2 regions of the Plantactinospora solaniradicis genome follow, and region 1 is predicted to be linked to the other one. Evidence: riboswitches for the same ligand, from Rfam matches in the RefSeq annotation. Region 1 holds a riboswitch; the other holds the start of a gene.
What was found. A riboswitch is a leader RNA that binds a small molecule or an ion and turns the genes downstream of it on or off. The one in region 1 is predicted to bind ZMP and ZTP.
Positions count from the first base shown of each region.

Region 2: it holds a riboswitch for ZMP and ZTP, as region 1 does, so the genes downstream of both, ACFP2T_RS34000 (glycine hydroxymethyltransferase) here and ACFP2T_RS20185 (bifunctional 5,10-methylenetetrahydrofolate dehydrogenase/5,10-methenyltetrahydrofolate cyclohydrolase) in region 1, are expected to answer to the same signal.

Region 1 covers NZ_JBHSPR010000017.1:109,610-122,997, forward strand. The annotation lists gene ACFP2T_RS20170 (L-serine ammonia-lyase) at 167-1,537, opposite strand; gene ACFP2T_RS20175 (PspC domain-containing protein) at 1,811-2,020, shown strand; gene ACFP2T_RS20180 (DUF4230 domain-containing protein) at 2,110-2,934, opposite strand; ZMP/ZTP riboswitch at 3,127-3,214, shown strand; gene ACFP2T_RS20185 (bifunctional 5,10-methylenetetrahydrofolate dehydrogenase/5,10-methenyltetrahydrofolate cyclohydrolase) at 3,242-4,132, shown strand; gene ACFP2T_RS20190 (sigma-70 family RNA polymerase sigma factor) at 4,284-4,787, shown strand; gene ACFP2T_RS20195 (ABC transporter substrate-binding protein) at 4,780-6,219, shown strand; gene ACFP2T_RS20200 (endo-1,4-beta-xylanase) at 6,435-7,601, shown strand; gene ACFP2T_RS20205 (hypothetical protein) at 7,758-8,012, opposite strand; gene ACFP2T_RS20210 (DUF1622 domain-containing protein) at 8,009-8,422, opposite strand; gene ACFP2T_RS20215 (DUF427 domain-containing protein) at 8,434-9,201, opposite strand; partial or broken gene ACFP2T_RS20220 (short-chain dehydrogenase) at 9,237-9,314, opposite strand; gene ACFP2T_RS20225 (glycoside hydrolase family 15 protein) at 9,314-11,110, opposite strand; gene ACFP2T_RS20230 (ABC transporter substrate-binding protein) at 11,395-12,411, shown strand; gene ACFP2T_RS20235 (acyl-CoA dehydrogenase family protein) at 12,451-13,388, opposite strand, start outside.
Region 2 covers NZ_JBHSPR010000039.1:51,717-68,815, reverse strand. The annotation lists gene ACFP2T_RS34025 (helix-turn-helix transcriptional regulator) at 1-39, opposite strand, end outside; gene ACFP2T_RS34020 (VOC family protein) at 203-589, shown strand; gene ACFP2T_RS34015 (PadR family transcriptional regulator) at 617-1,180, shown strand; gene ACFP2T_RS34010 (SDR family oxidoreductase) at 1,230-1,955, opposite strand; gene ACFP2T_RS34005 (hypothetical protein) at 2,220-2,936, shown strand; ZMP/ZTP riboswitch at 3,033-3,123, shown strand; gene ACFP2T_RS34000 (glycine hydroxymethyltransferase) at 3,142-4,596, shown strand; gene ACFP2T_RS33995 (SigE family RNA polymerase sigma factor) at 4,825-5,349, shown strand; gene ACFP2T_RS33990 (hypothetical protein) at 5,346-6,653, shown strand; gene ACFP2T_RS33985 (siderophore-interacting protein) at 6,794-7,663, opposite strand; gene cydB (cytochrome d ubiquinol oxidase subunit II) at 7,845-8,840, opposite strand; gene ACFP2T_RS33975 (cytochrome ubiquinol oxidase subunit I) at 8,915-10,402, opposite strand; gene ACFP2T_RS33970 (lysophospholipid acyltransferase family protein) at 10,571-11,371, shown strand; gene ACFP2T_RS33965 (poly(A) polymerase) at 11,443-13,842, opposite strand; gene ACFP2T_RS33960 (RNA ligase family protein) at 13,850-15,919, opposite strand; gene ACFP2T_RS33955 (endonuclease/exonuclease/phosphatase family protein) at 16,218-17,099, shown strand, end outside.

The DNA of each region.
Region 1 (13,388 bases):
AACGCTACCGGACGGCCGCCGACCCGCCATCCGCCAGACACCCGTCCGTCATCGATCATGAAGAGTCCGATGATCACGAAGAGTCCGCCCTGGCCAGGCACGGCCAGAGCGCGTCCAGGGCGGGCCGGGCGTTACGTGATCACGGGAGGAAGCCGGGTGGTGCGGGTCAGCATTCGATGACGTTGACGGCGAGACCGCCCCGGGCGGTCTCCTTGTACTTGACCTTCATGTCGGCGCCGGTCTCCCGCATCGTCTTGATCACCTTGTCCAGCGAAACCGCGTGCTCACCGTCGCCCCGCAGCGCCAGCCGGGTCGCCGTGATCGCCTTGATGCTGGCGACCGCGTTCCGCTCGATGCACGGGATCTGCACCAGCCCGCCGACCGGATCGCAGGTCAGGCCCAGGTTGTGCTCCATGCCGATCTCCGCCGCGTTCTCCACCTGGGCCGGCGTACCGCCCAGCGCCTCGGCCAGCCCGGCCGCCGCCATCGAGCAGGCGGAACCGACCTCGCCCTGGCAGCCCACCTCGGCACCGGAGATCGAGGCGTTCTCCTTGAACAGCACGCCGATCGCCGCCGCGGCGAGCAGGAACCGGACCACGCCGTCGTCCGACGCCGACGGCACGAACCGGGTGTAGTAGTGCAGCACCGCCGGAATGATCCCGGCCGCGCCGTTGGTCGGCGCGGTGACCACCCGGCCGCCGGCCGCGTTCTCCTCGTTGACCGCGAGCGCGAACAGCGTCACCCAGTCCATCACCCGGAGCGGGTCGGTGGCTCCCGGATCCGCCTCCAGGCCGCGTCGCAGCTCGGCCGCCCGGCGCCGGACCCGCAGCCCGCCCGGCAGCGTCCCGTCCCGCAGGCTGCCCCGGTCGACGCACTCCCGCATCACCCGCCAGATCTCCAGCAGGCCGGTACGGATCTCCGCCTCGCTCCGCCAGGACCGCTCGTTCGCAAGCATGATCCCGCTGATCGACAGCCCGGTCTCCGCGGTGAGAGCCAGCAGCTCGGCGCCGGTCGAGAACGGATACCGCACCCGGGTGGTGTCCGGCTTGATCCGGTCCGCGCCGGTCGCGGTCTCGTCCACCACGAACCCGCCGCCCACGGAGTAGTAGGTCCGGCTCCGCACGGGTTCACCCGCCGGGTCGTACGCGGTGAAGGTCATCCCGTTGGGATGGAACGGCAGCGACCGGCGGCGGTGCAGCACGAGATCGCGGTCGAGGTCGAAGTCGACGGCGTGCGCCCCCAGTACGGCCAGCCGGCCCGCCGCCCGGATCCCGGCCACCGTCTCGGCGACCCGGTCCGGGTCGACCGTCTCCGGCGCCTCGCCCAGCAACCCGAGCAGTACGGCCGGTCCACTTCCGTGTCCGTGCCCGGTCGCGCCGAGCGAGCCGAAGAGTTCGGCGTGCACCCGGGCGGTGCCGGCGAGCAGGCCATCGGCCTTGAGCCCGGCGGCGAACGTCCGGGCGGCGCGCATCGGACCGACGGTGTGTGAACTTGACGGACCGATTCCCACCGTGAACAGGTCGAAAGCGCTGATCATCGATATCCCTTCCGAGCCGGCGTCGTTGCCGGCTGTCGGCCCGGCGACTCCGCCGGTTCCCCCCAGCATCGCCTCTGAGCTGCCGATCGGCGAGCCTACCCGGAGTCGACGGGCAGGAATCCGGGGTGGCCCGCCCGGGTACCTACCTACGGGTACCGCATGTCCGGATCCACCTCCGGACCGAGGGCGCGCAGGCGTGGCGCTCCTACCGTTGAAAACAGCCGCCGTGGAACCCGATGTGGTGGAGTTCCGGCGCCGAGTGAGGAGACGACGATGAGTCGCAAGCTGACCCGCCCCCGGGACAACCGAATGATCGCCGGTGTCTGCGCCGGTCTGGCCCGCCGCTTCGGCATGTCCGCCGGGATGATGCGGTTGCTCTTCGTGCTGTCCGTTCTGCTGCCCGGCCCGCAGGTGGTCATCTACCTGGCGCTCTGGATCATCATGCCGTCGGAGTCCTCGCCGGTCGCCGAGTACCGGCACTGACCGAACATCGCCGAGTACCGGCACTGACCGAACGGAGTGCCGTCCAGGCCGGGGCCGGCCTGGACGGCGCCGCAGGACCTCGTCGGTTGTTACGGCTGGGTGTAGGTGACGGTCACCTTCTCGTAGCCGAGCGAGCGGAGCAGCCCCTCCAGCATCTTGCGGGTGTTCTCCTGGGCCCGCTCGGTCAGCCCGCTGCTCTTGGCCGAGTCCGCGATCTTCTGCTCGGCCTTCAGGTAGACCTCGCGCTGCCGGTTGGGGTCGCTGCCGAAGACCTCGCCGAGATGGTTGAGCACACCGCGCTTCTCGGCGAAGACGTAACTCCGCTCCAGGTCCAGATTGATCTCCCCGAGCTGTGGCGCCGGGAGCTTGATCTCCACCGACTTCCGGTCCGCCGACTCGACCACGGCCCCTTCGGCGATCTTTCCGAAGTCGACGTAGGAGTCGACGGTGCCCGCGCCGACGAACAGGGTGCGCTCACCGAGCAGGAACTCCGGAACGTACTTCCGGTTCTTCTCCAGGTCGACGACGACCTCGAAGTTGCCCTCCGCGGCGACGTACCGGCTGAGGTCCTGGATCGACTTCAACAGCGGCGGCTGGCTGCGGTCGGTCTCCTCCTTGGCGAAGGGGTTGCGCAGGTCGGGCAGGAGCCCGCTGACCTGCACGCCGAGCACCAGCACGACCGCCAGGCCGATGATCCCGGCCAGCAGGACCAGGCCCCGGCCCCGACCCCGGTTGCCGCCGCCGGTCGGCTCCGGCGCCGAGGCTTCCCGGTCGTCGTGCCGGTCGGCGTCGAACGGCTCCGTGCGCTCCGTCGTGCCACCCGCCCAGGGGTCGGCGGGGTCGGGTGTTGCCCGCCCCTTCGCGTAGCCGGGGTACTCACGAGTGGGCTGGTTGACATCGCCTTCTCGGGACATCCGCCCTCACCGTCCTTGTCTCCAGAAGTACCTGAATAGAACGGTACGGCCCGGGTACGACAGGCGCGAGTCGAGGCGTACCGGCCCGAAATGGACTCGTGTCCGCGCAGGTCAGCGAGGTGGTCCCGGGTACCGGCCGGGCTCGGGAGACCAGCCCGGACGACCCGCTCCCGGCGCCGGTTAGGCTTGCCCACGGCGGTACGCGACTGGCGGAAGGTGGAGCACCACCGGGAAGCGCGCCGCAGGCTCGACTCCGTCGCCGTACGCCTGGGTGCCGGGGCTCTTCCCACGTACCGGTGGAGGCCCCGTGACCAACCCCGACCCCGCACACACCGCCCGGCTGCTGCCCGGCGGCCCCGTCGCCGACGCGGTCTTCGCGGACGTGACCAGCCGGACCGCCGCGCTCCGCCGGGCCGGCGTCGTGCCGAGCCTGGCGACGATCCTGGTCGGCGACGACTCCGCCAGCGCCGGATACATCCGGATGAAGCAGCAGCGCGCCACCGAACTCGGCTTCGCCTCGCCGCACACCCACCTGGCCGGCACCGCCAGCCAGGTGGACCTGGTCCGGGCGATCACCGACTACAACGCCGACCCCCGGGTGCACGCCATCCTGGTCCAGCACCCGACGCCACCGCAGATCGACTACCCGGCGGCCATCTCGGCGATCGACCCGGACAAGGACGTCGACGGGCTGCACCCGGAGAACCTGGGCCGGCTCGCCACCGGGCAGCCCGGCCCGGTGCCGTGCACCCCCGCCGGCATCGAGGCGCTGCTCGCCTTCCACGAGATCCCGGTCGCCGGCCGCGACGTGGTGGTGCTCGGCCGGGGTACGACGCTCGGCCGTCCACTCTCGCTGCTGCTGAGCCAGAAGCGGCCCACCGCCGACGCGGCGGTGACCCTCGTGCACAGCGGCGTACCCGGCTGGGAGCGGCACACCCGGCGTGCCGACATCGTGGTCGCCGCCGTGGGCGTACCCGGAATCGTCCGGCCGGAACACCTGCGGCCCGGCACGGTCGCGATCGGCGGTGGGGTCCGGTACGCGGGCCGCCGGCTGCTGCCCGACCTCGACGAGACCTGCGCCGAGGTGGCCGGGGCGATCACGCCCCGGGTCGGCGGCGTCGGTCCGACCACGGTGGCGATGCTGTTCCGGAACGCCGTCGAACTCGCCGAACGGCTGACCGCCCGGTCAGCCTACTGACCGGGCGCCGGTGCAGGTCTGACCGGAAGGCCGACGGTGCACACCGGTGATGTGGCGGGCCACAGCCGATAGGTTCGATGCAGCGGATTGACGACGCTCGGCGTCTGGAGTCGACGACGCCCGGCGTCCGGCGTCCCGGAGGAGGACCTTGATGGCCCGTGCTGCGTTCGGCGACGCCGAGGAGTTCGCTCGGGCGCGGCTGGACGCGCTGCGGCGGTTCGCGTACCTGATCAGTGGTAGTGCCGCCGAGGCGGACGATCTGGCCCAGATCGCGGTGGTCGAGGTCTGGCAGCGGTGGCGCAAGGCCCGGGACAACCCCGAGGCGTACGCCCGGCAGGTCATCGTGACCCGCAACGTGAGCCGGTGGCGGCGGTCGCGCCGGGAGGTGCCGAGCGACGACGTGGACCACCGGCCCGACGATCCGGCCGGGGCCGTGGTGACCAACGGCGCGCTGTGGCAGGCGTTGCAGGAACTCGGCAAGCCCGAACGCACGGTCGTGGTGCTGCACGTGCTCTACCGGTACACGTTCAGCGAGATCGCGGCGATCTGTGGCGATCCACCGGGCACGGTTTCCAGCCGGTACGCGAGAGCCAGACGGGCCCTTCGGGCACATCTGGCGACCGCCCAGCCAGCGATTCGGAGCGTACGTGGCTGACAAGATCAGGTCTGTGGACGATCGGATGCTCGCCGAGGAGGTCGGCGCCACCCTCGCGGAGGCGCAGGCCGCGCTGCCACCGGCCGCCCCCGGTGCCATCACGACCATCCGCGAGCGCTACCGGCGGAGACGGCAGCGCGGCCGGCTCGCCAGCGCGGCGGTCGCGATCCTGGTCCTGACGGTGACCCTGACCGGGGCGCAACTGACCCGTGGCCGGGGACTGTCGCCGGCGCCACCGGCGGACAGCGGCACGGCGACGATCCGGGTGTGGGCCATCACGCCACCGAGCCAGGACTCGGCCCTGCGGCAACTGGTCGACCGGTACAACAGGTCGGCCGAGGTCCACGTCGAACTTCTCACCTTCGCCAACGACGACTACAAGGAGAAGCTGCGTACCTCGGTCGACTCGCCGGACGCCCCGGACGTCTTCGTCACCTGGGGCGGCGCCGCCCTCGCCCGACTCGCCCGCGACGGTCGGCTGGCCGACCTGACCGGGCCGCCGACCTCCGCCGGCAGGTTCCTGCCCAGTGCCCTGGCCGGCGGCATGGTCGACGGCCGGCAGTACGGACTGCCGATGAGCGGAACGCATCCGACCGTGCTCTTCTACAACAAGGACGTCTTCGCCCGGTCCGGGCTGACTCCGCCGCGCAGCTACGCCGAACTGCTATCCCTGGTGGACGCGTTCAAGGCCGACGGGATCACCCCGTTGGCGCTGGGCGGTGCCCAGGGATGGGCCGAGCTGATGTACGTGATGTACCTGGCCGAACGGATCGGCGGCCCCGGCACCACGGCCGACATCGTGCTCGGCAGACCGGGCGCCTGGTCGAAGCCCGCGGTGTCACAGGCGTTGCGGGATGCGCAGGACCTCGCGAAGCGGGGCGCGTTCGGCGACGACTTCTCCTCGCTCGGCTACGACGACGGCAGCGCACCTCGCCTGCTCGCCACCGGTCGGGCCGCGATGCAACTGATGGGGACCTGGGAGTACCCCACCCAACTCGCCCGGAACCCGGACTTCGTCCTCGGCGACGGGCTGGGCTGGGTGCCGTTCCCGGCCGTTGCCGGCGGGGCCGGGAACCCGGCGGACCTGGTCGGGATTCCGGCCAAGTACTTCTCGGTCACCGCCGGCAGCCGACACCGGCAGACCGCGATCGAGTTCGTCCAGGACGTCGCGGGCGACGCCTATCTCGACGATCTGGTCGCCGAGGGCGAGGTGCCCCCGGTCACCGACGCCGCCGACCGGCTGCGGGGTACGGACCACGCCGGATTCGCCACCTCGGTACACGAGTTGGTGGCGAAGGCCCCCTCGTACAGCCTGGCCTGGGATCAGGCGCTGGATCCGGCCACCGCGACGAGGTTGAACGCCAACCTGCAACGGCTGTTCAGATCGGAACTCACCCCGGAACAGTTCGCGGCGGCGATGACCGGCGACTAACAGGCTGTCGATGGACCATATAGCACCATCGACGCCGTTCGAGAAGGTTACGACCCCCTCCGAGAGATGTCGGATCTCCGACAGCGCGCCGTGCAGCAAAACGGTGCCCGGCTCGCGTTCCGGGGGAGATCCACGCGCACCCGTCCCCCCGTGCGTGACAAGGCCGGTCCCTCCGGCGACTGACTACGAACCACACCCGTGGAGGTTTCGAACGGATGAGAAAGCTTCGGATCGTTCTCGTCGGCGTACTGGCCGCCGGCTCCCTTTACTCGATCGGACCATCGACCGCCACCGCCGCGCCGACGAAGGTGACCGGCGGGACCGCCACAAAGGTGGCGACCGGCGGCAGCGTCGCCCACGTACCCCCGGCCCAGTCCACGGACCTGCCGCTGCGGACCCTGGCCAGGAAGCATGGCCTGGGCATCGGCACCGCGGTCGACATGGCCGCCCTGGAGGCCGACCCCCAGTACCGCTCCCTCGTTGCCCGGGAGTTCTCCGCGGTGACCGCCGAGAACGTGATGAAGTGGGAGTCGCTGGAGCCGACCCGAGGTGAATACAACTGGGGCCCGGCCGACGAGCTGGTCGACTTCGCCCGGCGCAACGGCCAGAAGGTGCACGGTCACACCCTGCTCTGGCACAGCCAGGCGCCCGCCTGGCTCAACGAGGGTGTCGCCGACGGCTCGATCAGCCCGGCCGAGCTGCGCACCATCGTCCGAGACCACATCACCACGGTGGTGAAGCACTTCCGGGGCAAGATCCGGGCCTGGGACGTGGTCAACGAGGCGTTCACCGACGGCGACAACCCGGTGCTGCGCGACACGATCTTCCGGCAGCACCTCGGCCCGAACTACATCGCCGACGCCCTGCGCTGGGCGCACGCGGCCGACCCGAACGCCAAGCTCTTCCTCAACGACTACGCGATCGACAACATCAACCCGAAGAGCACCGCCTACTACGAGTTGGCCAAGCAGCTGCTCAAGCAGCGGGCCCCGCTGCACGGCATGGGCTTCCAGGGCCACCTGGACCTCCAGTACCCGCTGCCGATCGACGCGCCGGAGAACCTGCGCCGGTTCGACAAGCTCGGCCTGCAGACGGCGTTCACCGAGGTGGACGTCCGGTTCGACCTGCCGGTCGACAACTGGAAGACGGCCGGACAGGTGGGTAGCTTCAACACCCTCCTGCAGGCGTGCCTGCTCACCCCGCGCTGCGTGATGTTCACCGTGTGGGGCTTCAGCGACAAGTACTCCTGGGTTCCCGGCTTCTTCGAGGGCCAGGGCTCGGCCACCCCGATGGACGAGAACTTCCAGCCCAAGCCGGCGTACCGGGGCCTGCAGCAGGTGCTCGCCGTCGCCTCGGATCCGAACAGCAGGCGCGGCTTCTGAGAAAGGGTCGGGAGCGGGCACCCGGCGATGCCCGTCCCCGACCACCAGCGGCCCGCCGTCGAGCCCCACCTGCTCGATGGCGGGCCGCACCCGTGTCACAAGCGTTAAAAAGGGGCCCTTCTTCTACAGAAAACGATAAGAAGGGGCCCTTCCTTCTCACTCGGGCTTGGCGGCGTCGGCATCGCCGCCCCGGCCGAGCAGGACCGCCGAGATGAGCTGGCGGAGGGCGACGATCACGGCGGCGCTGGCAAGATCGATCCAGCTCTGCGCGGCGGCGAGCCGGATCAGGCCGGCGGCGGTCAGCAGGTCGAGCAGCAGCCGGATCGCCGTCCGCCATGAGCCGGTCGTGAGCAGTGTCACGGCCGCGGATCCCAGTGCCAGTGCGGTGAGCAGGGTGCCCAGGGGTTTCATTGACGAGCCGCCGGGTCTCCGGGCTGTCGATCGGCCGCCGGGGAGTCGGGCTGTCGATCGGCCGCCGGGGAGTCGAGTTGGCGCTGTTCCGAACGGAGTTCCCGACCGAGGAAGTAGTTGAGCGCGGTCCGGATCGCGGCGATCGCGGCCAGCCGGCCGAGTTGCCCGAAGCTCGGCGACACGGCGGTACGCAGAATGTCCGCGGCGAGCTGGAACTCCAGCCCCAGCGTGAGGAACCGACCCAGCGACAGCCGGATCGGGGTGAACACGGCGGCGGAGCGGCGCCGGATCCCGGTCAGCACGAACCGGGCGGCCGTCCAGACCGCACCGATGAAGATCACCGCCGCACCCACCGCCTCGACGATGGTGACCAGTATCTGGACGACGCGGCCCAGCCACTCCTCGGGCAACGGGGCCCGGCCTACCTCGACCAGCGGGTCTGCGGCCGAGTCAACCGCTCGCCGTCGACGATCAGGTCGGTCCGCTCGTTGAAGAAGCACACCATCCCGGCGATGGGCTGCAACACGTGGCTGGGGAAGTCGTACGCCCAGGCGACGTCCTCGTGCGTGGCGCCGTCGGTCCGGACCGACCAGTAGTTGCTGGTCCTCCCCTTGTACGGGCAGGCCGTGATGGTGTCGGTGGAGATCAGCCGGCCGAGGTCCACCTCGGTACGGTTGAGGTAGTAGCGGACCGGCACGCCGGTCTCGAACACCAGCACGGGTGACGAGGTCTCGGCCAGGACCATACCGTCGAGTTCGACCCGTACGTGCCGGGTCGAGCGCAACGCCTCCACCCGGGTGTACGGATCCCGGGGATGGACGAAGACCTCCTCGTCCTCCTCGAACCAGGCGTCGAGGGCGTCCCACTCGAAGCGCACCATGTCCGGCAGTCCCTCGACGGACTTCTCGGTGTGCACCCGGACGACGCCCGGCCGGTAGGTGTCGCCGACCCGGAGACCGTACTGGCGGGCCGTTCCCCGGCTGTACTCCTGGACGTCGTGCTCGTCGACCAGCATCTCCTGGTTCACGTCCGTGAACGGGATGTAGTAGTGCGGATAGTGCGGCCACTCCCAGACGTACCGGGCGTCCGTGGTGTCCAGCACCCACTGGCCGTTGAGGATGGCGCGGATCCGGCGGGCCGCCGGCTCGACGTGGTCGATCGGAACGATCGTGCGTGGATAGTCGGTCACGGAGTTCTCCTGTCGCGATCAGGCGCCTTGCCGGACTCGATCGCGGTGACCTGCCCGATCCCGGAATCCGAACCGGTGATCAGCGCCGTCCTGCCGGAGAGGCGTCCGGTCATCAGGGTTCTCCTTCGGTCAGTGCCGCCTCGGGCGCGTCGGTGAGTTCCCACGCGGCGACGACGAGTCCGATGTGGGAGAACGCCTGCGGAAAGTTGCCGAGGTGCTCACCGGTGTCAGGATCGATCTGCTCGGCGAACAGCCCCAGGTCGTTCGCGGTAGCGGCGATCCGTTCGAACAGCGCGGCGGCCCGGTCCCGTTCGCCGGTCAGGACGAGACAGTGGACCAGCCAGAACGAGCAGAGCGTGAAGGCCGCCGGATCGGTGTCCCAACGCCGGAGCAGGCCATCGTGGGACAGCTGTTCCTCGATGAGCGCGATGGTGGCCCGCATCCGCTCGTCGGTGGCCGGTAGGAACCCGACGATCGGCATCAGCAGGACGCTGGCGTCGAGTTTGTCGGAGCCGAAGGCGCCGGTGTAGGCGCCGACCCCGGCGTTCCAGCCGTCCCGCAGGATCGTCTCCCGGGCCTCGTCGCGGGCCGCCGCCCAGCGGGCCAGGTCCGCGGCGTCCCCTAGCCGGTCACCGAACCGTATCGCCCGGTCCAGGGCGGTCCAGCAGAGGACCTTGGACGACAGGTAGTGCCGGTCGGCATCCCGCGACTCCCACATCCCGGCGTCCGGATCCCGCCAACTCGTTGCCGCCTGGTCGGCGAGTGCACGCAGCAGGTCGCGTATCTCCGGCGACATCGGGTCGAGGTAGTCCCGCAGCTGCCAGGCCGCGTCCATCACCTCACCGAGTACGTCGAGCTGGCGCTGCCGCCACGCCTCGTTCCCGACCCGGACCGGCGAGCTGTCCGCGTAGCCGCCCAGCGTCTCGATCCGTCGCTCGGTCAGGTCCCGCTCGCCCTCGACCCCGAACATGACGGGCACCGGCTCACCGTCGACCTGTCCGACCGCCGAGGCCACCCAGCCGAACAGCCGGTTCGCCTCGTCCGGGCAGGCCGCGACCCAGAGCGCCCGTAGCGTCAGGCTGAAGTCGCGCAGCCAGGCGTACCGGTAGTCGTAGTTGCGGTCCCCGCCGATCCGTTCCGGTAGCGAGGTCGTCGCCGCGGCGACGACCGCGCCGCTCGCCTGGTACGTGAGCCCCTGCAACACCAGGACGTTGTGCCGGACCAGCTCCGGATAGCGTCCCGGGTAGGTGTGCAGGTTCGCCCAGGACCGCCAGCCCTCGACGGTGTCGCCGAGCGGGTCCCGGTCGTCGAGCCCGGCCGGCGGCCCGTCGTGGTACGTCGGCCGGTGCGCGAGGACGAACGTCTTCCGCTCTCCCGGGCCGACCGTGAACCGGGCGGCCGCCTCGCCGTCGGAGCAGGTCAGTGGCACCGGTGCGGTCATCGTCAGGCTGGACGGCCCCGCCGTCGCGACGACTGTTCCGTCCTGCGGGACGAGGTAGGCGGTGCGGCGGCCGTACTCGAGCCGGGGGTAGTAGGACATCGTCATCGCCACCGTGCCCGATCCGCCCTCCACCACGCGGACCAGCACTCCCGGGGATCGCCGGCCGATCTCGTGTCCCCGCGAGCCGGGTTCCAGCACGAGTCCGTCGGTCACCGACGCCTCCCCGTACGCGGTGGTGAAGACCGTACGCAGCACGAGCGAGTCGGACAGGTATTCGCGCCGGACCTCGAAATCGTCGGTCGGCCGGATCCACCAGTGCCCGCCCCTGGAGTCCAGCAACCGGCAGAACACGGAGGGCGCGTCGAAGCGCTCCGGGCACCACCAGTCGATCGAGCCCTTCCGGTCGACCAACGCCGCGCTGCGCCCGTCGGCCAGCAGGCCGTAGTCGGCGATGGCGGCGTTTCCCACACGAGGGGCTACCCCTGGCCGGTGGATCTAATCCCAGCGTGCCGCCCGTGCCCACCGGATCCGGCTGGCCGGCGGCCGGCTTGACAACGAGAACTTAGGCCAGGCTAACCTAATTCTGGTCGAGGGGCCTGGCCGCTCGGCGCCGATCGGTCAGTCAACACTCGCTGCCCGAGCATCAGTCAACACTCGCCCGAGCATCAGTCAACACTCGCCCGAGCGTCAGCCAACGCTCGCCCGGGCGTCAGCCAACGCTCGCCCGGGCGTCAGTCGAGGAGCCCCACGCCATGCCCCAGCACCAGCACCTCACCCGCCGGAACCTGCTCGGCGCGGCCGGCGTACTCGGCCTCGGCGCCCTGCTCAGCGCGTGCGGACAGGACGACTCCGGCGCCCGCCCGGCCAACGACGGCGCCTGGAGCTTCACCGACGACCGCGGCCAGACGGCGTCCACGGCCAGCCGGCCGCGACGGGTCGTCGCGTTCGTCGGCACCGCCGCCGCGCTGTACGACTTCGGCGTCACCGACCAGCTCGTCGGCGTCTTCGGCCCGACCAGGCTGGCCGACGGCCGCCCCGACGTGCAGGCCGGCAACCTGGACGTCGGCAAGGTCGAGGTGATCGGCAACACCTGGGGCGAGTTCAACATCGAGAAGTACGTCTCGCTCAGGCCCGAGCTGCTGGTCACGCACGAGTACGAGAAGAACTCCCTCTGGTACGTGCCGGACGAGAGCAGGGACAGGATCACTCCGCTGGCGCCCACCGTCGCCCTGGTGGCCTCCCGGGCACCGCTGGACAGGGTGATCGACCGGCACGCCCAGCTCGCCGCCGCGCTCGGTGCCGACCTGGACAAGGCGTTGGTGACCGAGGCGAAGACCCGGTTCGAGAAGGCCGCAGAGGGCATCCGGCAGGCCGTCCTGGCCAACCCGGGCCTGAAGGTGCTCGCCTGCTCGGCCGCCGCCGACCTCTTCTACGCCTCGAACCCCGGCGTCAACGCGGACATCCTCTACTACAAGCAGCTCGGCCTCGACATCATCGTGCCGGACAAGGTGGACGGCCTCGGCTATTTCGAGAGCCTGAGCTGGGAGAACGCCGGCAAGTACCCGGCCGACATCCTGCTGCTGGACAACCGCAGCTCCACGCTGCAACCGAAGGACCTGACGGGCAAGCCGACCTGGGGTCAGTTGCCAGCGGTCAAGGCGAACCAGATCGTCGGCTGGAACAGCGAACCGCTCTTCTCGTACGCGGCCAGCGCCGCCGCGCTGGAGACGCTGGCCACCGCCGTCCGTTCCGCCAGGAAGGTCGTCTGACCGGCTGCCGTCGGCGATGCCGCTAGCCGCCGCTGGCCGCTAGCCGCCGAACGCGGCCAGGCCGGTCAACCGCTGCCCGATCACCAACTGGTGGATCTCCGAGGTGCCCTCGTACGTCAGCACGCTCTCCAGGTTGTTGGCGTGCCGCAGCACCGGATACTCGCCGCTGATGCCGTTGGCGCCCAGGATGGTCCGGCACTGCCGGGCGATGTCGATCGCCTCCCGGACGTTGTTCAGCTTGCCGACGCTGACCTGCTCCGGGCGCAACGTGCCCGCGTCGGCCAGCCGACCCAGGTGCAGGGCCAGCAGGTAGCCCTTCTGCAACTCGACCGCCATGTCGGCCAGTTTCGCCTGGGTGAGCTGGAAGCCGGCGATCGGCCGACCGAACTGCTCCCGGGTGATGGCGTAGTCGAGCGCGCTGTGCAGGCAGTCCCGGGCCGCGCCGAGCGCACCCCAGACGATGCCGTACCGCGCCTCGGTGAGACAGGAGAGCGGGGCCTTCAGACCGGTCGCCGTCGGCAACAGGGCGTCCGCCGGCAACCGGACCTCGTCGAGCACGATCTCCCCGGTGGAGGAGGCGCGCAGCGACATCTTGTGCCGGATCTCCCGCGCCGTCACCCCGGGCGTCCGCATGGGTACGACGAAGCCGCGTACGCCCTCGTCGGTTCGGGCCCAGATCACCGCGACATCGGCGACGGGAGCATTCGTGATCCACATCTTGCCGCCGCTGAGCACCCAGTCGGTGCCGTCCCTCCGGGCCCGGGTGGCCATCGAGGCCGGATCGGAGCCGTGGTCCGGCTCGGTCAACCCGAAGCAGCCGATCGTCTCTCCGGTCGCCATCGAGGGCAGCCAGTGCCGCTTCTGCTCCTCGGAGCCGTACCGCCAGATGGCGTACATGGCCAACGATCCCTGCACCGACACCAGCGACCGTACGCCCGAGTCGCCCGCCTCCAGTTCGAGGCAGGCCAGCCCGTACG
Region 2 (17,099 bases), on a different contig from region 1:
GTCGCGCAGCTGGTGCGCGGTGGCGGGACTGCTGGTCACCTGCGAAATCGTGCCATGCCGTGGCGGGGTTGCCTAGCGTCGACGTGGTGTTCCACGGGTTCTCCGGTCCTGCCGAGCCTCGGTGCCACTAGCCAAATTTGGCTAGCTGGATGGTACGCTGCGGGCGCAGGTAGCCAAATTTAGCTAGTGAGGAGACCGATCCATGTCGACGGTGACGCCGTACGTGATGGTGGACAGCGCGAATGCCTTCGGTGAGTTCATCAAGAGCGCCTTCGGCGCCGAGTTGTCCAACGTCGTCCCGCTGCCCACGGATCCCGAACGGGTGATACACGCCGAGGCGCGGATCGGCACCAGTGTGCTGTTCTTCGCCGACTCGGGACCCGACGGCGGCCGATGCCTGCGCTCACCCACCGAGCCGGTGCACATCCAACTGTGGACCACCGTGCCCGACGCCGAAGCGGCGTACCAGCGGGCGGTTGCCGCCGGCGCCAGGTCGGCCATGGAGGTCACGCCCCAGGACGACGGCAGTCGGATGGGTGGCTTCGTCGACCCGTTCGGCACACTGTGGTGGGTCAGCACCCCCGGCTGACGATCGGTTCGACAGACAGGGACGCACATGTCGGCGGTTCGACTTCTCGTGCTCGGCGCGGTGCGCCGGCGTGGCCGGGCACACGGCTACCAGGTGCGCGCCGACCTGGAGTCCTGGGGCGCGCACGAGTGGTCGAGCGCCACCTCGGGTTCCGTCTACCACGCGCTCAAGGCGATGACCGGACAGGGTCTGCTGCTGGTACACGAGACCACGCCGAGCGCGGCGGGCGGGCCGCCGCGGATGGAGTACGAGGTGACCGAGGCGGGCGAGCAGGCGTACTTCGCTATGTTGCGCGACGCGCTGTCCAGCCGTGATCCGCGGCTGGACCTGCTCGCCGCCGCGGTGGGTCTGATCGATGACCTCCCCCGGTCCCAGGCCGTCGACCTGCTCCGGCGGCGGGCCCAGGCGATGGACGAGTGGCGGGCGAGCATCGCCACGCATCTGCCGCCGGACACCGCTCTGGAGACCTGGGGGCCGGTCGGCGAGGTCATCGGGTTGTGGCTGCACACCGCCGAGAGCCGGGCGGAGTGGACCCATCGGCTGATCGGGCGGCTGGAGGACGGTGCGTACCGGATGGCCGACGAGAACTGAGACGGTCGTCCGGCGGGTGGTGCTCGGCCGGCGGTAGGCGACGTGGTCCCTACAAGCCGCCGGCCACCTTGAGCACGGTTCCGCTGGTGTACGAGGCGGCGTCGCCGAGTAGCCAGACGATCGCGGCGGCGACCTCGTCGGCCCGTCCGGGACGGCCGAGCGGGATGCGGCCGGCGGCCTGCTGGGCCCGGTCGGGTACGCCGGAGACGGCGTGGATCTCGGTGTCGATGATGCCGGGTGAGACTCCGTTGACCCGGATCCGGGGCGCCAGTTCCTTGGCGAGGCCGATGGTCAGGGTGTCGGTGGCGGCCTTGACGGCGGCGTAGTGCACGTATTCGCCGGGGCTGCCGAGGGTGGCCGCGACCGAGGAGACGTTGACGATGGCGCCGCCGTCGCCGAGCCGTCGGGCGGCCTGCTGGGCGCAGAGGACGTAGCCGACGAGGTTGACGTCGACGACCCGGCGCAGGTCGGTCAGGGTCAGGTCGACGAAGGGCCCGATCGGGCTGGTGACACCGGCGTTGTTCACCAGGCCGGTCAGCTCGCCCAGGTTCCCGGCCGCGTCGAACAGGTGGCCGACCTGGTCGGGGTCGGTGGTGTCGGCGCGTACCGCGATGCCCTGTCGTCCGGCGGCGTGGACGTCCCGGAGTACCGCCTCGGCGGCCTGGGCGTCGCGGCGGTAGCAGAATGCCACGTCGTGTCCGGCGGCGGCGAGTTGCCGGACTGTCGCGGCGCCGATTCCACGGCCGCCGCCGGTCACCACCGTTACCGGGGCCACTGTCATCTCCTCGTTCCTTCCCCGGGTTCTTGCCAGGGGTTTTGCGGTCCCACCAGGAGGCGATCCTGCCAGGTCGGGCGCTGGGCGGGTGGTCGGCTGCCTGTGGGGGCGCTCACAGCGGCCGACGTGGTGCGCCTCGGGGCGCGGGGCTCGTCGTCGGTTCCGAGGTTTCTGTTGATCTCGATCCGGTGTGTCCGTCTCGACGTTGTCGGGCCGGCCTGGTAGTAAGTCAGGAATCAAACAGGTGTACGGAAGAGGGATCTGATGGCTGCCGCGCGTACTGCCGACCAGGGGTTGTCCACCGAGGAGTTGCAGCACATCAGGGACGCGTTGGCGGGCGGCCGTAAGCCGAAGGTGGTGTTCACCGAGGCGGCGGGGCAGATTGCCGGCCAGCTCGGCCAGGTGGTCGAGCTGACCGATCCGGCGGTGTCCGAGGAGTGGGTGGTGGTCCGGTTCGGCCGGGACGAGTTGCCCTTCTCCCCCACCGATCTGGCTGTCGCGCCCCGTGGCGCGACGACGCGGCGGGTCGCGGCCAGGTCGGAGCCGGTGCCGGAGTCGGCGCCGGAGCCAGAATTCAAGATCGTCAGGGAGCCCGTTCCGGCCCCCCGCGAGGAGGCAGTAGTGACCGAAGTGGACACTCCCCCGGCTCCGTCGGTGGACGCCGAGGCCAAGCCGGCGCGTCGGCCGGCGAAGGCGGCGAAGCCGAAGGGACCGGCGGGGCTGACCGTCACCCTGACGTATGCCGAGGGTGAGTGGACGTTGGCGGCGACCCAGGGGACGAAGTCGCTGGCGAAGCCGTACGTGATCAAGCCGGCCGAGGCGTTGAAGATGGTGGGCCTGATCGATGTTCCGGGCGTGCACGAGGCGGTGGAGCAGATCATGTCGGTGGAGCGCCGGGAGGCCGAGCAGCAGGCCGAGAAGTTGCGGGCCGAGCTGGCCGAGATAGAGGCGCGGTTGGCCGAGCTGCGCGACGCGGGCTGACCCCGTTCCGGCGCGGGCCGCGTGCCGTCGGGTGCTGTCGGGCCCTGCGGTGCGCGGCGTGGCGGGTCGCGGGGTACGGGCCGGGTTGGTAGGCTCGCCCCGGACCGTGACTGGCGCGCTGGGATGGGGTCAACCATCGGGAAGCGGTCCCGTCGAGTGACGTGTGCCGAGCGCCTGGGCCGAATTCTCTTCCCGCCCAGGAGGTCTGGTGGCCAGTCAATTGTCCGAGCTCAGCACCGAGTCTGTCGCGTTCCGTTCGGCTCTGGACGTGGTGCGCTCGGTGGAGCCGCGGGTGGCCGACGCGATCGGCGCGGAACTCGCCGACCAGCGTGAGTCGCTGAAGTTGATCGCCTCGGAGAACTACGCCTCGCCGGCGGTGCTGCTGGCGATGGGTAACTGGTTCAGCGACAAGTACGCGGAGGGAACGGTCGGTCGGCGGTTCTACGCCGGTTGTCGCAACGTCGACACGGTGGAGTCGATCGCCGCCGAGCACGCGCGGGAGTTGTTCGGCGCGGCGCACGCGTACGTGCAGCCGCACTCGGGGATCGACGCGAACCTGGTCGCGTTCTGGGCCGTGCTGGCGGACCGGGTCGAGGTTCCGGCGTTGGCTCGGGCCGGGGTCCGGCAGGTCAACGATCTGACCGAGCAGGACTGGGCGGTGTTGCGGCGGGAACTCGGCGACCAGCGGATGCTGGGCATGTCGTTGGACGCGGGTGGGCATCTCACGCACGGCTTCCGGCCGAACATCTCCGGCAAGATGTTCGATCAGCGCAGCTACGGTACGGATCCGGTGACCGGCCTGCTCGACTACGACGAGGTGCGGCGGATCGCCCGGGAGTTCCGGCCGCTGATCCTGATGGCCGGCTACTCGGCGTACCCGAGGCGGGTGAACTTCCGGCTGATGCGGGAGATCGCCGACGAGGTGGGTGCGACGTTCATGGTTGACATGGCGCACTTCGCCGGCCTGGTGGCGGGGAAGGTGTTCACCGGTGACTTCGATCCGGTGCCGCACGCGCACATCGTGACCACGACCACGCACAAGTCGCTGCGTGGGCCGCGCGGCGGGATGGTGTTGTGTGGGCCGGAGTTGGCCGCGCAGGTGGATCGGGGCTGCCCGATGGTGCTCGGTGGACCGTTGCCGCATGTGATGGCGGCGAAGGCGGTCGCGTTGGCGGAGGCGCGGCGGCCGGACTTCCAGGCGTACGCGGGTCGGGTGGTGGAGAACGCGGCGGCGCTGGCGGAGGGGTTGTCGCGGCGGGGCGCGAGTCTGGTCACCGGTGGTACGGACAACCATCTCCTGCTCGTGGACGTGTCGGGGTACGGCCTGACGGGGCGGCAGGCGGAGGCGGCGCTGCTGGATGCGGGCATCGTGACGAACCGCAACTCGGTGCCCCGGGACCCGAACGGTGCCTGGTACACGTCGGGGGTCCGGCTCGGTACTCCGGCGCTGACCAGCCGGGGGCTCGGTGTCGCCGAAATGGACGAGGTGGCCGGGCTGGTCCACACGGTGCTGGCCGGTACCCGGCCGGAGGCCGGACCGGACGGTGTCGCGTCGAAGGCACGGTACCGGCTCGACCGGGCGGTGGCGGACCGGGTGGCGGGTCGGGCGGCAGATCTGCTCGCGAACCACCCGCTGTACCCGACGATCGATCTGGGCTGACGCCGGTCGGTCCTGGCGGTACGGCGAGCCGCGGCGGCGGCACGACAAGCGGGCTCGGTAGCACCATCGACCGGGCCCGCTCGTCGTCGTGGTGCCGGGGCTCACCGTCCTCCATGGCCCCGGAACAGTCCGACGCCCCCGGAACAGTTCGGCGGCCCGGGATCAGTCCGGCGGTAACCCGCATCGCCTCCGGCGGTGTCTTAGTGGGCGACGAGACCGGGAGGCGGGATGCGAGACTCGCGTGGCGCGGAGTTCGACGACTTCGTCCGGACGAGGTCGGTGACGCTGTTGCGGGTCGCCTACCTGCTGACGGGAGACCGACACGAGGCGGAAGACCTGCTCCAGGAGGTGTTGGAGCAGGTCTACGTGCACTGGCGTCGGGTCCGGACCGTGCCGGAGGCGTACGCCCGGCGTGCCCTGATCAACCGGGCGGCGAGCCGTTGGCGTCGACGGGCCCGGCGCCCGGAGCGGGCGCTGGGTGACCTCGACCCGTCCGCGCCGGACGGCACCGAGAACGTGCTGCTCCGGGAGTTGGTCGTCGCGGCGCTGCGGGCGCTGCCGCACCGGCAGCGGGCGGCGGTGGTGCTCCGCTTCCTGGAGGACCTGTCGGTTGCCGACGTCGCCGCCGCGCTCGACTGTTCCGAGGGTGCGGTGAAGAGCCATACGGCGCGGGGGTTGGCGCGGTTGCGTGCCGCACTGGCCGGGTCAGGTCTCGTTCTGCCCGTCTCCAACGATTCCGGGAGTTCACGATGACGATGAGTGACGGCGATGTGCGGGTCGTCCTGCAGCGCGCGACGGATCATCTGACCGGCCCGCCGGGCCTGCTCGACGAGGTACGCCAGGGTGGGCGGCGACGGGTCGTACGCCGCCGCAGCGTTCTCGCCGCCGGCCTGGCGGTGGCCGCGGCGGCGTCGGTGGGCGGGGTGTTGCGGCACTCCGGCGGCCGGGACCGGCTCGAGTTCGCCTCGCCGCTGTTCGACCAGCCGACCCGGGGCGACCTGGCCGGTAACGAGCTGCATCGGAGGCGGGTGCTGGAGGTGTGGCGGCGGCGCCTGGCCCGGGTCGACGGTGGGGTGGCCGGTGACCCGCACCTGGTGTGGGCCGGCACCACTCCGGCCGGCGCGGCCGCGTACGTCATCCAGCGCAGCGCCGAGAACCCGGTGGTGACGGAGCCGGCCGGTGACCGCCTGGTCGCGTTCGCGGCGTTCGTCAAGGCGCGCGAGGACCGGCTTGAGGTGATGACGGTGGAGGGGGTCACCGATGCCGGGATGGACGGCAATTCGCAGGCGGCGCTGCTCGGCGACGGTGACGACGTGCTGCTGGTGTTGGACGACGGACGGCCGGTGGAGTTCTCGCCGGAGCTGTGGTTCGCCGCCGACGGGAAGGTCCGGCGGACGTTCCGGCCGGTGGTGTTCCAGGACGGGGCCGCGCTGCTGGAGTTGCCGCCGCAGCGTGGGAAGGTCACGTTCGCGCTGTCCCGTACTCCGGTCAGCCAGCGCAATTCGCTGCACGTCAGCGGCACCTCGGAGATCCTGTTTCCGGATGGCCGGGATCGGCCGGAGCCGACCCGGCTCGTCCACACCCTGTCCGGGGCGGGCGTGGTGTGGGGGGACGATCCCGAGGCGGAGGTTCGGCGGTACGTCGACGAGTCGGGTGCGCTCGCCGAGTACCAGGACGCGGTCGGTTTGCACCGGGCGGGCAGCGGGCCGGTGCTGACGGTGTACGGCGTCAGCCCGGACGGCCGGCGTCTGCTGCTGGAGACGATCCAGTACGACGACTATCCGGCGCGGGCGGTGGTGCTGCTCGGGCCGGTCGGGTCGCCGCTGCGGGTGGTGGCCAGCCGGGTGGTCGACTGGAATGCGACGGTGCCGGTGTGGCTGCCGCTGCCGGACGGGCTCGGAACGCTGGTCGCCGCCGAGGGCGCGGCGTTCGGTTACCGCCTTCAGGGCGGGCCGTGGCAGGACGCCGGCCGGGATGCCGCGCTGCTGCCGGCCGGCGCGGTCGAGTTCCGGCTGACGTCTCGGAACGGGCTGGTCAGCACGGTTCCGCTCCGCTGACCGGCCCGTTGCGTTGACCGGCCCGTTCCGTTGGCGTCCGTCCCGTTGGCCGTCGGACGGTGTGCGATGTGCCGGGTTGTGGCTGCCGACATACCGGTCGGGGGTGTGTCGGCAGCGTGGGCACCCCGGACGGTGCGGCGTCAGCTGGGGCTGGTCTGGGCCGATGCGTCGGCGAGGCGTTCCCGCGCCTCGGTGAGGTCCTCTTCGGTCGGGGCGTCGTCCTGGGTCAGGGTGAGCCGCCAGTAGCCGGTGAAGTCGATCGACTGTCTGGGGAGCTGGCGGTCGTGCAGCAGGTGCCGGCGGAGGGTGCGTACGGTGCCGGATTCGCCGGCGAGCCAGACGAAGACGGAGCCGGGTGGGAAGTCCGCGCCGCGTACGGCGTCGATCAGCAGGGTGCTGTGTCCGGCCGGGATGTCGCCGCGGTGCAGCCAGCGCAGGGTGACGTCGCCCCGGGTGTCGAACCGCTGCTCCTCGGCCGGGTCGCGAACCTCGACGAAGGCGAGCACGCGGGCACCCTCCGGCAGTGCCTCGATGATGGTGCCGATCGCCGGAAGTGCCGCCTCGTCGCCGGCCAGCAGCATCCAGTCGGTGCTGCCGATCGGGATGGGGCGGGCGAACACCGGTGAGGGGCCGAACATCGCGAGGGTGTCGCCGGGGCTTGCGTGCAGCGCCCATCGGGTGGCCGGTCCGGCGTCGTCGTGCATGGCGAAGTCGATGTCGATCAGGGTGCCCTGTGGATGGTGGGCCCGGATGGTGTAGCTGCGGGTCCATGGTCGTTCGGGTTCGGGGATCGCGGTGAACGACTCGTACCAGCGGTAGAGGTCGGGTCCGGGTTCGGGCATCCGGGGCCGGGACTGGCCAGGTCGGGGAAAATAGAGTTTGACCTGTTGGTCGGGTCCGTCGAGGTGGAGATCGGCCAGGTCGTCGCCGGTGAAGGTGACCCGGGCCATGTGCGGCGTGATCCGCTGTACGTCGGCGACCCGGATGTACCGGATCGGTAGCTGCGCCATCGAGCCCTCCGAAGGGTGTGGGAGCGGGATAGGTGGTCATGCCCTCTGTGGGCCAACAGATTCAATTGTTTCATTGAATCGCCCGTTGAGACTTTGCATGATCGACTACCCGTGCGGTGTGTTCGGCGCCGTAGAAAGCTTCAAGCCGGGCGCCAACCGCCGGAGGACCGGGGCGCCGCCGTCAGCCCGGGATGTTGGCGACCCCGATCCGCTTCCGGAACACCCAGTAGGTCCAACCCTGGTAGGCGAGCACGAGCGGGGCGAAGACGACCGCCACCCAGGTCATGACCTTGAGGGAGTAGGCACCGGAGGCCGCGTTGGCCACGGTCAGCGTGCCGGCCGGATCGGTGGTGGAGGGCAGCACGTTCGGGAACAGGGCGGCGAACAGGGTCGCCACGGTCAGTCCGATCGCTGCGGCGGTGCCGACGAAGGCCCAGCCCTCCCGGCGTACCCGGGTGGCGGCCAGGGCGCCGACCAGCGCGACGGCGGCACCGGCGGCGAGCCCGACGGCGGCCGGAGTGTGCCGGATCGTCAGGGTGATCGCCAGGAAGGTGCCGGCGAGCAGTGCGGTAGCCAGTGCGCTACGGGCGGCGAGCCGGCCGGCGCGGTCCCGGACCTCGCCGGTGGTCTTCAGGGCGAGGAAGACGGCGCCGTGGGTGACGAAGAGCGCGGCGGTGGTCGCGCCACCGAGCAGGGCGTACGGGCTGAGCAGGTCGAGCAGGCCGCCCGCGTAGTCGTGGTCGGCGGCGAGCGGCACCCCGCGCAGAAGGTTGGCGACGACGATCCCCCACAGCACGGCGGGGAGCAGGGAGCCGAGGAAGATCGCAGCGTCCCAGCGGGCCTTCCAGGCGGCATCGGCGCGCTTGTGCCGGTACTCGAAGGCGACCCCGCGGAAGATCAGCGCGAGGAGGATCAGCAGGAGTGGCAGGTAGAAGCCGGAGAGGAGGGTGGCGTACCAGCCGGGAAAGGCGGCGAAGAGGCCACCGACGGCGGTGATCAGCCAGACCTCGTTGCCGTCCCAGACCGGGCCGATGGTGTTGATCAGAACGCGTCGTTCCCGATCGTCGCGGCCGAGTACGGGCAGCAGGATCCCGACGCCGAAGTCGAAGCCCTCCAGGATGAAGTAGCCGGTGAAGAGCGCGGCGATGAGCAGGAACCAGACGGTGGGCAGGTCCACGGTGGACTCTCCGGTCGGGTCGGTCGGTGGCGGGTGGTCGGTCGGGTCGGCGATCAGTTCGCGGACGTCGGTGGTCAGTAGGCGAACGCGAGCGGTCTGTTCTCGTCGTCGGTGCCCGGGTCGGGTTCCGGAGCCGGCTCGACGTCGGGCAGACCCGCCTTGGCGTAGCGCAGCAGCAGCCGGACCTCGACGACGGCCAGCGTGGCGTAGACGAGGGTGAAGGCGGTGAACGAGGTGAGTACCTCGGGCAGGGAGACGCTGCGGGACACACCGTCGCGGGTGAGCATCTCGCCGAAGACGACCCAGGGCTGCCGGCCCATCTCGGTGAAGATCCAGCCGAAGCAGTTGGCGGCCAGCGGCAGGACGGGCATGACCAGGCCGGCCCGGAACAGCCAGCGTGAGGTCGGGGTACGGCCTCGGCGTTGGGCCCAGAGCACCCAGAGCGCGACCGCGGCGGCGGCCAGCCCGAAGCCGATCATGAACCGGAAGCTCCAGTAGGTGACCGGGATGATCGGCGTGTAGCCGCCGGGGCCGTACTGGCTGACGTACTGGGCCTGGAGGTCGTTGATCCCGCGGACCTGGCCGTTCGGGTCGCCGGTACCGAGGATGGAGAGCAGGTAGGGGACCTTGATCGCGAACAGTTCGCGGCTGCCGTCGAGGCTGCCGACGGTGAGCACGGAGAACGAGGCGGGCGCCTCGGTGGTGTAGAGCGCTTCGGCGGCGGCCATTTTCATCGGCTGCACCTCCGTCATGATCTTGCCCTGCTGGTCGCCGCTGATCACGACGGCGACCGCGGCGGCGAGGGTGACCCACGCACCGAACCGCGCGGCGAACCGGAACGCCGCCCGGTCCTCCCCCGCCCTCGTGCTCTCCGGGCTCGTGCTCTCCGGGCTCGTGGTGTCCGGGCTCGTCTTCTTCTCGGCCGGGTCCTCGGCGGGGCGCCGGAGGTGCCAGAGCGCGATCGACACCATCAGTGCACCGGCGACCAGGAAACAGCCGGCGAGGGTGTGCGGGAAGGTGACCAGGGTGACCTTGTTGGTGAGTACCGCGACGATGTCGGTGAGTTCGGCCCGGCCGGTGTCGGGGTCGATCCGGTAGCCGACCGGGTTCTGCATCCACGAGTTCGCGGCCAGGATGAAGTACGCGCTCAGGGTCGAGCCGAGTGCGGCGGCCCAGATGGTGGCCAGGTGTACGCGCCGGGGCAACCGGTCCCAGCCGAAGATCCACAGCCCGAGGAAGGTGGATTCGAGGAAGAACGCGAGAAGGGCCTCGATCGCCAGCGGAGCGCCGAAGACGTCCCCGACGAACCGGGAGTAGTCGCTCCAGTTCATCCCGAACTGGAACTCCTGCACGATGCCGGTGACCACGCCCATCGCGAAGTTGATCAGAAACAGCTTGCCGTAGAACTTGGTCAACCGCAGGTAGCGCGGATCTCCGGTGCGGTGCCAGCGGGTCTGCAGGACGGCGACGAGCACCGAGAGCCCGATGGTCAGTGGCACGAAGAGGAAGTGGTAGACGGTGGTGACACCGAACTGCCATCGGGCGACGTCGAGCGCGTCCACGCGAACCCCCAGGTGTTTACTACGCGACGTAGTAAATACTACCTGCCGTCGTAGACGACGGCGCTGGGAGGTCGATCACGTTACGAGGCGTCGTTCCACTCTGACGGTGTCCGGAGTACGACGCCCCGCCGCACCGGACCACCCGCGACGTGCGACGATCAACCGCTGATGGACACCACCACCACCGCCACCGAGCCGTGGCGCGCCCCTCGCTTCTGGCTGTTCCTCCAGGTGGTCGCTCGGGGCGTCGTCGGACTGGTCGCCCGGCTCCGGGTCACCGGTGACGTGCCGGACGAACTGCGCCACGGGCCGCTGATCCTCGCGGCCAACCACATCAACCCGTTCGACCCGGTCGTGCTGACCGCCGCGTGCCGGGTACGCCGGATCGCGCCCCGGATCATGGCGACCGGCGGGGTGTTCCGGGCCCCGATCGTCGGCGCCGCCATGCGACACAGCGGGCACATCCGGGTCGACCGGCGTACCCCGACCGTCGGCCAGGCCCTCGAGCACGCGGCGGCGGCGGTCGCCCGGGGCTCCGTCGTCCTGGTGTACCCGGAGGGCCGGATGGGGCTCGACCCCGGCATGTGGCCCGAGCGGGGAAAGACCGGAACCGCCCGGCTCGCCTTCGCCAGCGGCGCCACGGTCGTACCGGTGGCGCAGTGGGGGGCGCACGAGATACTGCCGTACACCGCGCCCCGTGGACTGCTGCCGGCACTCGGCCGGGCACTGGTCCGACGCCCGGTGATCCGGGTGCACTTCGGCCCGCCGGTCGACCTCGGCGAAATCGATCCGCTCGGGCCGGGAGCCGCTGCGCGGGCCACCGAGGCGATTATCGAGGCGCTCACCGCCACGCTGGTGCCGCTGCGCCCCGACGAGCCGGACCTTCCCCGGTACGTCGACCCGACCCGACCCACCGAAACCCGACGCCAGCACCGACGGAGCCGCCCGAACGGCGCCGACGGCAACTGAACCCACCCGGACAACAGCGGCTCTGGAAGCACGGCGGCTCTGGGAGTATGGGGCTCTCGGAGCACGACGGCTCAGGGTGCGACCGGTGATCGGTCGCCGGGCACCCATTCGACACTGGCGCCCGGTAGCCCGGCCAGCCAGGCGTCGGCGACTTCGGCGATGCGGTGCGGATCCGGTGGCGCCTGACCGAGCCCGATCGCGTACCGGGTCACCCCGGATCCGTTCTCGTACGGCCGGGGCCAGGCGTGCGCGTCCGGTGCTCCGGCCCGCTCCAGATCGGTGAGCAGAGCGCGTATCCGACCCCGGACCCGGCCCAGCGTCACCGTGGATGCCTCGCCCCGGACCGCCCGTACGGTCAGCACCGCCCATGCCGCATGCCGCTGCCGCAGCGGTGGAGGCGCCAGCAGGTCCGGCCGGGAACCGGGCCTCGACCCGGCCGCCTCGACGCGTTCCCACCCGCTGTGGAACTCCCGGATCAGCAGGTCCCGTCCGCCGGTACCGACCTGCGCCGTGCAGGACCGGACCGGCGCGGTCGGCGTCAGGATCCGGATGGACGACGGAGTGTCGGTGTCCGGAGGGCCCGGCCGCAGCGTGACCGGTCGACGCCAGTCCCAGGTGGCCCATTCGGCGAAGAAGTGCCGGAGCAGGTCGGCCCGGGGCAGATCACCGGCGTCGCACACCGTTCGCGCCGCCAGCACCGTCCAGGCAAGGCCGGGCAACCCGCCGAACGGCGCGGAGTCCAGACCACGCGCCCACGCCCACGCCTTCACCTGCCGGACCAGCCCGAGAAAGGCGGAACGACGTGAGTCCACCGCGGCGAGCACCGCGTCCGCGTCGCTGACCGCACTCAGGGCGATCGCCGCGGCCTCTTCCAGTTCGGCCCGCCGGGCCACGGCGACACCCGCCGGGACGTCAGCGGTAGGCACGACGACCAGATCGACGTCGAGGTCCTCGACCAGTAACCGAAGCCCCGGCACGCGGGCACCGACCACCTGGCGTACTCCGGTCGCCGTCGGCAGCGCCACGCGCACCCGCGTCTCGACCGACGACAGGTCGACCTGTCCGGGCACCGCCAGAACCAGGTCCAGGTCGGCACCGGCCAGCGCAGAGCCGATACGTCGGGAGCCGACGACGTGTACCGCCACCTCCGGTAGCGCCGCCCTGAGCCGACGTACGACCCGGCGGGCGAGGACGATCCGGTGCCGCTCCCCTGCCGCCGGGAACCCGTTCCACCGCCCGGTCAGTCGTTCCGGCAGAAACGAGTTTGCGGGCTGGGTCGGACGCCGGACGAAGGACCGATCGGCATCGGTCGGATCCGGATGCTGGAGGATGCGCCCGTCTCCGCCGGTCGGGTCCTCTCCGACGGTGACCTCCACGACAACGCCGTAGTGGTCCGAGATGAACAGCCCGTCCGGAGTGGCCGGGGCGTCGCCCAGGATCGCCGTGCCCCCGGCCCGCAGTCTGGCACCCCGCAACAGCACCCGGTCCAGTCGGGCCGGGCTGCCGGAGAGCGTGGAGACGGCGGCCAGTGGATTGACCCGTGGATCGAACGTCGCCATGACGTCGTCGGGACCGCGCGCCTCGGACCAGGCGTCACGCAGGCCGGGGAGGACGGCCGGGCCGATCCCGCCGTCGTTGAAGTCGCCGAGCAGGATCACGTCACCGGCGATCCCGCCCAGCACCTTGGCGAGCCGGGCCAGTTCGGTCTCGCGCCGGGCGGCGCCGCGCTCGGCGTGGTCGCTGGTGAGATGCGTACCCGCCACCACGACCGGTCCGGCGGCGGTCTGCACCGTGATGGCCGCGACGGCCTTGTGCGGGCCGAGGACGTGCCGCCCCGCCTCCCGGACCGGCAGACGGCTGAGCAGCAGCAGGCCGGTGTCGTCGACGTCCCGGCCCGCCGGGTCGGTGCCGAGGGCGTAGGCGGAGCGGACCCAACCGGCCCGCAGCAGGAGGTCGAGCAGTCCCGCCTCGACCTCCTGCAGGGCGATGACGTCCGCGTCGGCCCGCTCCAGTGCCCGCAGCAGCAGCGGCCTTCGTCGGGCCGTGTCGATCCGATCGCCGTCGTAGCGGTCCCACAGGACGTTCCAGGTCAGTACGCGCAGCCGTACCGCCGCCGCCGGACCGGTCGTGGTGGCTGCCGGGATGACGGCGTCGTGCCAGCCGACGAGCGGATCCCACCGGAACGGCGTACCGGCGGTGAAGAACGGTGCGCGGAGACGGCGCGGATCCCGGACCCGGCCGGCCGACGACGAGTCGATCCGGTCCAGCCCTGTCGACCGGTCCCAGACCACCTCACCGTCCGCCTCGATGAACAGGACCCGGTGCCATGGGACGTCGCCGCCGGGTACGAACGCGGGCAGCGGCACGCGGGCGGGGCCGGGCCCCCGGACGGTCACCCCGAGCACGAAGCGGGCCGGATCGAACCGGGGATCCCAGCGGATCCGGTGGTAGATCTCCTCGCTGGTCCGCATCCTGCGGTCATCCCCTCACCGGAGGCGGCGGCGGCGCGCCGGACGGTGAACCGCTGGCAACCGACCACGTTCCGGCCTCGCGCGGCCGAACGTCGGCGAGGACGTCGCCAGCGTCGTCGACGGCCCAGTCCTGCGGGTCGACGGCCCAGGCTTCCAGGTCGTCGGACAGGGTCCCGGCGACGTCGGCGACGGTTCCCTCCGCTCCGATGTACCAGGTGCGGTGCGCCTCCCCCGGATACGGCGGCCAGAATCGACGGAGTTGGGCGGCGAGCACCTCCGACGGCACCGGATGGGCCCGGCCGGCGTTGCGCCGGACGAGGACGTCCTCCGGAACCAGCAGCACGGCGTGCGTGGTCAACGCGTCCCGTCGGCGGGCCACGGCGTGCACCAGGGAACGCTGCTGCCGGTTCAGGCCCGTGGCGTCCCAGACGGTCGTCCCGCCGTCGGCGAGTCGCCGGTCGAGCCGGTGCAGGCCCTCCCGGAGGACGGCCGCGTTCGCGCGCTGGTCGGCGCGCGAACCCCGGGCCTGTCGCAGGTCGTCCAGGGACACGACGCCGTCGACGCCGGGAAGGCTACGGGCGACGGTGCTCTTTCCGCTGCCGGACGGCCCCACGAGCATGACGAGGCGGGGGAAGTCCCCGGACCGCCACCGCCAACTCGCCGCAGGTGCCTCGCCGGGTGTGCGGATCCGGCCCTGCGCGTACGCCTCCCGGGTCTCGGCCCAGCACCGGTCCGCCACGTCCGGAGCGTGGTCACGCAGTGCCGACCGCAGTTCCGCCCGCAGCGGCTCCAGCGGCGCCACCCCGAGCAGGTCGGCCTCGTCGGCATGCAGCTCCGACCAGGCGACCTCCTCGCGCGCCCGCACCGCGGTCCCGTCGGTACGGCCGGCGAGTACCGCGACGGCGACCGCGTGCAGGACCGCGAGATCGGCCGCGACGGCCAGCCGGACCAGACCGGCCCGACGCTCCTCGTCGGGAAACCGCCGCTGCAGGCCGGGGTACAGGCCGACGAGATCGGCCACCCGCCGCGCCAGCGGCATCCCGACCGGCGACACCAGCCGGGATGCCAGCCACGTCCGGGGGCTGCCGTGGAACAGTGCGGCCAGCACACCGGCGAGCCGGAGATCGCCGGCCCGGCCCAGCAGCGCGAGTCGCGCGCTGACGTCGGCCACCGCCGCCTCGGCACGGTCGACGGCCACCGCCCCGGTGCCGGTGGTGCCGTCGACCGCGACGCCGTTCACTGTGCCGCCGTCGACCGTGGTGCCGTTCACTGTGCCGCCGTCGACCGTGAAGCCGTCGATGGCGGCCCCGCCGATCCTGACGGTGTCGTCGTCGACAATGGTCGGCTCGATGGCGCCGGGACGGCTGGCCGTCCGCAGGTCGGTGCCCGTCATCCCGGTAGCGGCCAGCAGCCGCGGTACGTCCACGGTGCCACCGGACCGGACCTCCCAGAGCGGGGCGAGCGGTCCGAGGCCGTTCTCCACCACCGGGGCGAGCATCCAGTGTTCGTCCGTGCGCACGTGGTGTCGCCGTACCCACTTGGCGACGCGCCGGCCGAACTCGTGCTGGGGAAACCCGGCGACGGTCCGCACCACGTACCCCTCCTGGCGGGCCGGGTCCAGCCGCAGCGTACGCAGGATCCGTTCGTCGAAGGTGCCCCGCCACAGCACGGGCGGAACCGGAAGGCCCAATCCCCGGGTGAACCGCACCGTCCGGTCCCAGTCCAGGCAACGGTCGCCGGCCCAGACCGAGAAGGCGTAGAACCAGCTTTCCAGATTGTGATACCCGATCGAGTGCCGGGCATAGACGTTCTCCCCGCAGATCCGCCACCCCGACGGCACCCCGGCGGCGATCCTGCCGTGCAGGGCCTTGATCCAGGCGCGGGACGGGTGGTGCGCCGAGTCGAGGGAGCGGGCGTGCAGTCCGTCCCGGTACAGCGTGGTGTTCTCCCCGTCGAGTTTCTCGGTGACCACGACCTCCCGGCCCAGCAGCCCCGCCAGGCCGCTGACCCGCAGGTCGTCCGGGGCAACCCCCGCCGACCATGGCAGGTGGGGGGTGCGGGGGTAGGGCACTCGCATGATCCGCTTCCGTGACGACGTGGCGATCGGGAACGGTACGCAACTCCGGCAGCCCCGAACCACCCAATTAGGTCAGCGGTCCCGTATGGCACCCTCGGTTCCCGGAATCCGGACCGTGGATTCCGACGCGTGAAGGGGGCCGACAGTGAGCGATCCGACGGCGACCCGGGCCGACCGGGATACGGCGGTACGGAGCCCGACGTCGACCTCCCGTTGGCTGGCCCGGGTTCCCGGCTGGGGCGGCCGCGCCGGCTGGGGTGCCGATCCGCGCGGGCGGTCGGGCTGGCAGCGGGGCCGGATCGTCGCCTCGCTGGCCGGGCTCGTCGCCTGCCTGCTGGCCTTCCACGACGTCGTACCCAACAGGGTCGGCCGGCTCGGCAGCCTGCTGGAGACGTTTCTTCCCTGGCTCGGCCTGGCGATACCGGTACTGCTCGGCGCGACGGTGCTCCGTCGCTCGTTCGTCGCCCTCCTCGCCCTGTTGCTGCCCGTGGTCGCCTGGCTCGGCGTCTTCGGTGGCCTGCTGCGGCCGGGGGACGGCACGCCGTACGACCTCACCGCGGTCGCGCACAACGTCAGCGACGAGAACCGGGACCCGGCGGGCACCGCGAGGGCCCTGATGGAGGTCGAGCCCGACCTCATCGCCCTGGCGGAGTTGACCCCGCCCGCACTGCCGGGCTACGCGGAGACACTGGCGTCGACGTACCCCCACCACGCGGTGCGGGGCACGGTCGGACTCTGGTCGAAGTTCCCTCTTGCGGACGTACGCCCGCTGGAGATCAGACCGGCCGGGCTCGGCGCGGACTGGAACCGTGGTCTGAGGGCGACGGCCCGGACGTCGCGGGGCGACGTCGCGGTGTACGTGGCTCACCTGCCCTCGCTGCGGCTCGGGTTGCCGGACGGCTTCGGATCTGCCCGGCGGGACGAGAGCGCCGCCCTGCTCGGTGCGGCCGTCGCCGCCGAGCAACTGGACGAGGTGATCCTGCTCGGCGACCTCAACGGCACGGTCGACGACCGTGGGCTGGACCCGGTCACCTCGCAACTGGGTACGGCGGGACCGGGTTTCGCGTTCAGTTGGCCCGCGACGTTGCCGGTCGCCCGGATCGACCAGATCCTGGCCCGATCGGCGACCGTCACCAGGGTCTGGTCGCTGCCCGCGACCGGCAGTGACCATCTGCCGATC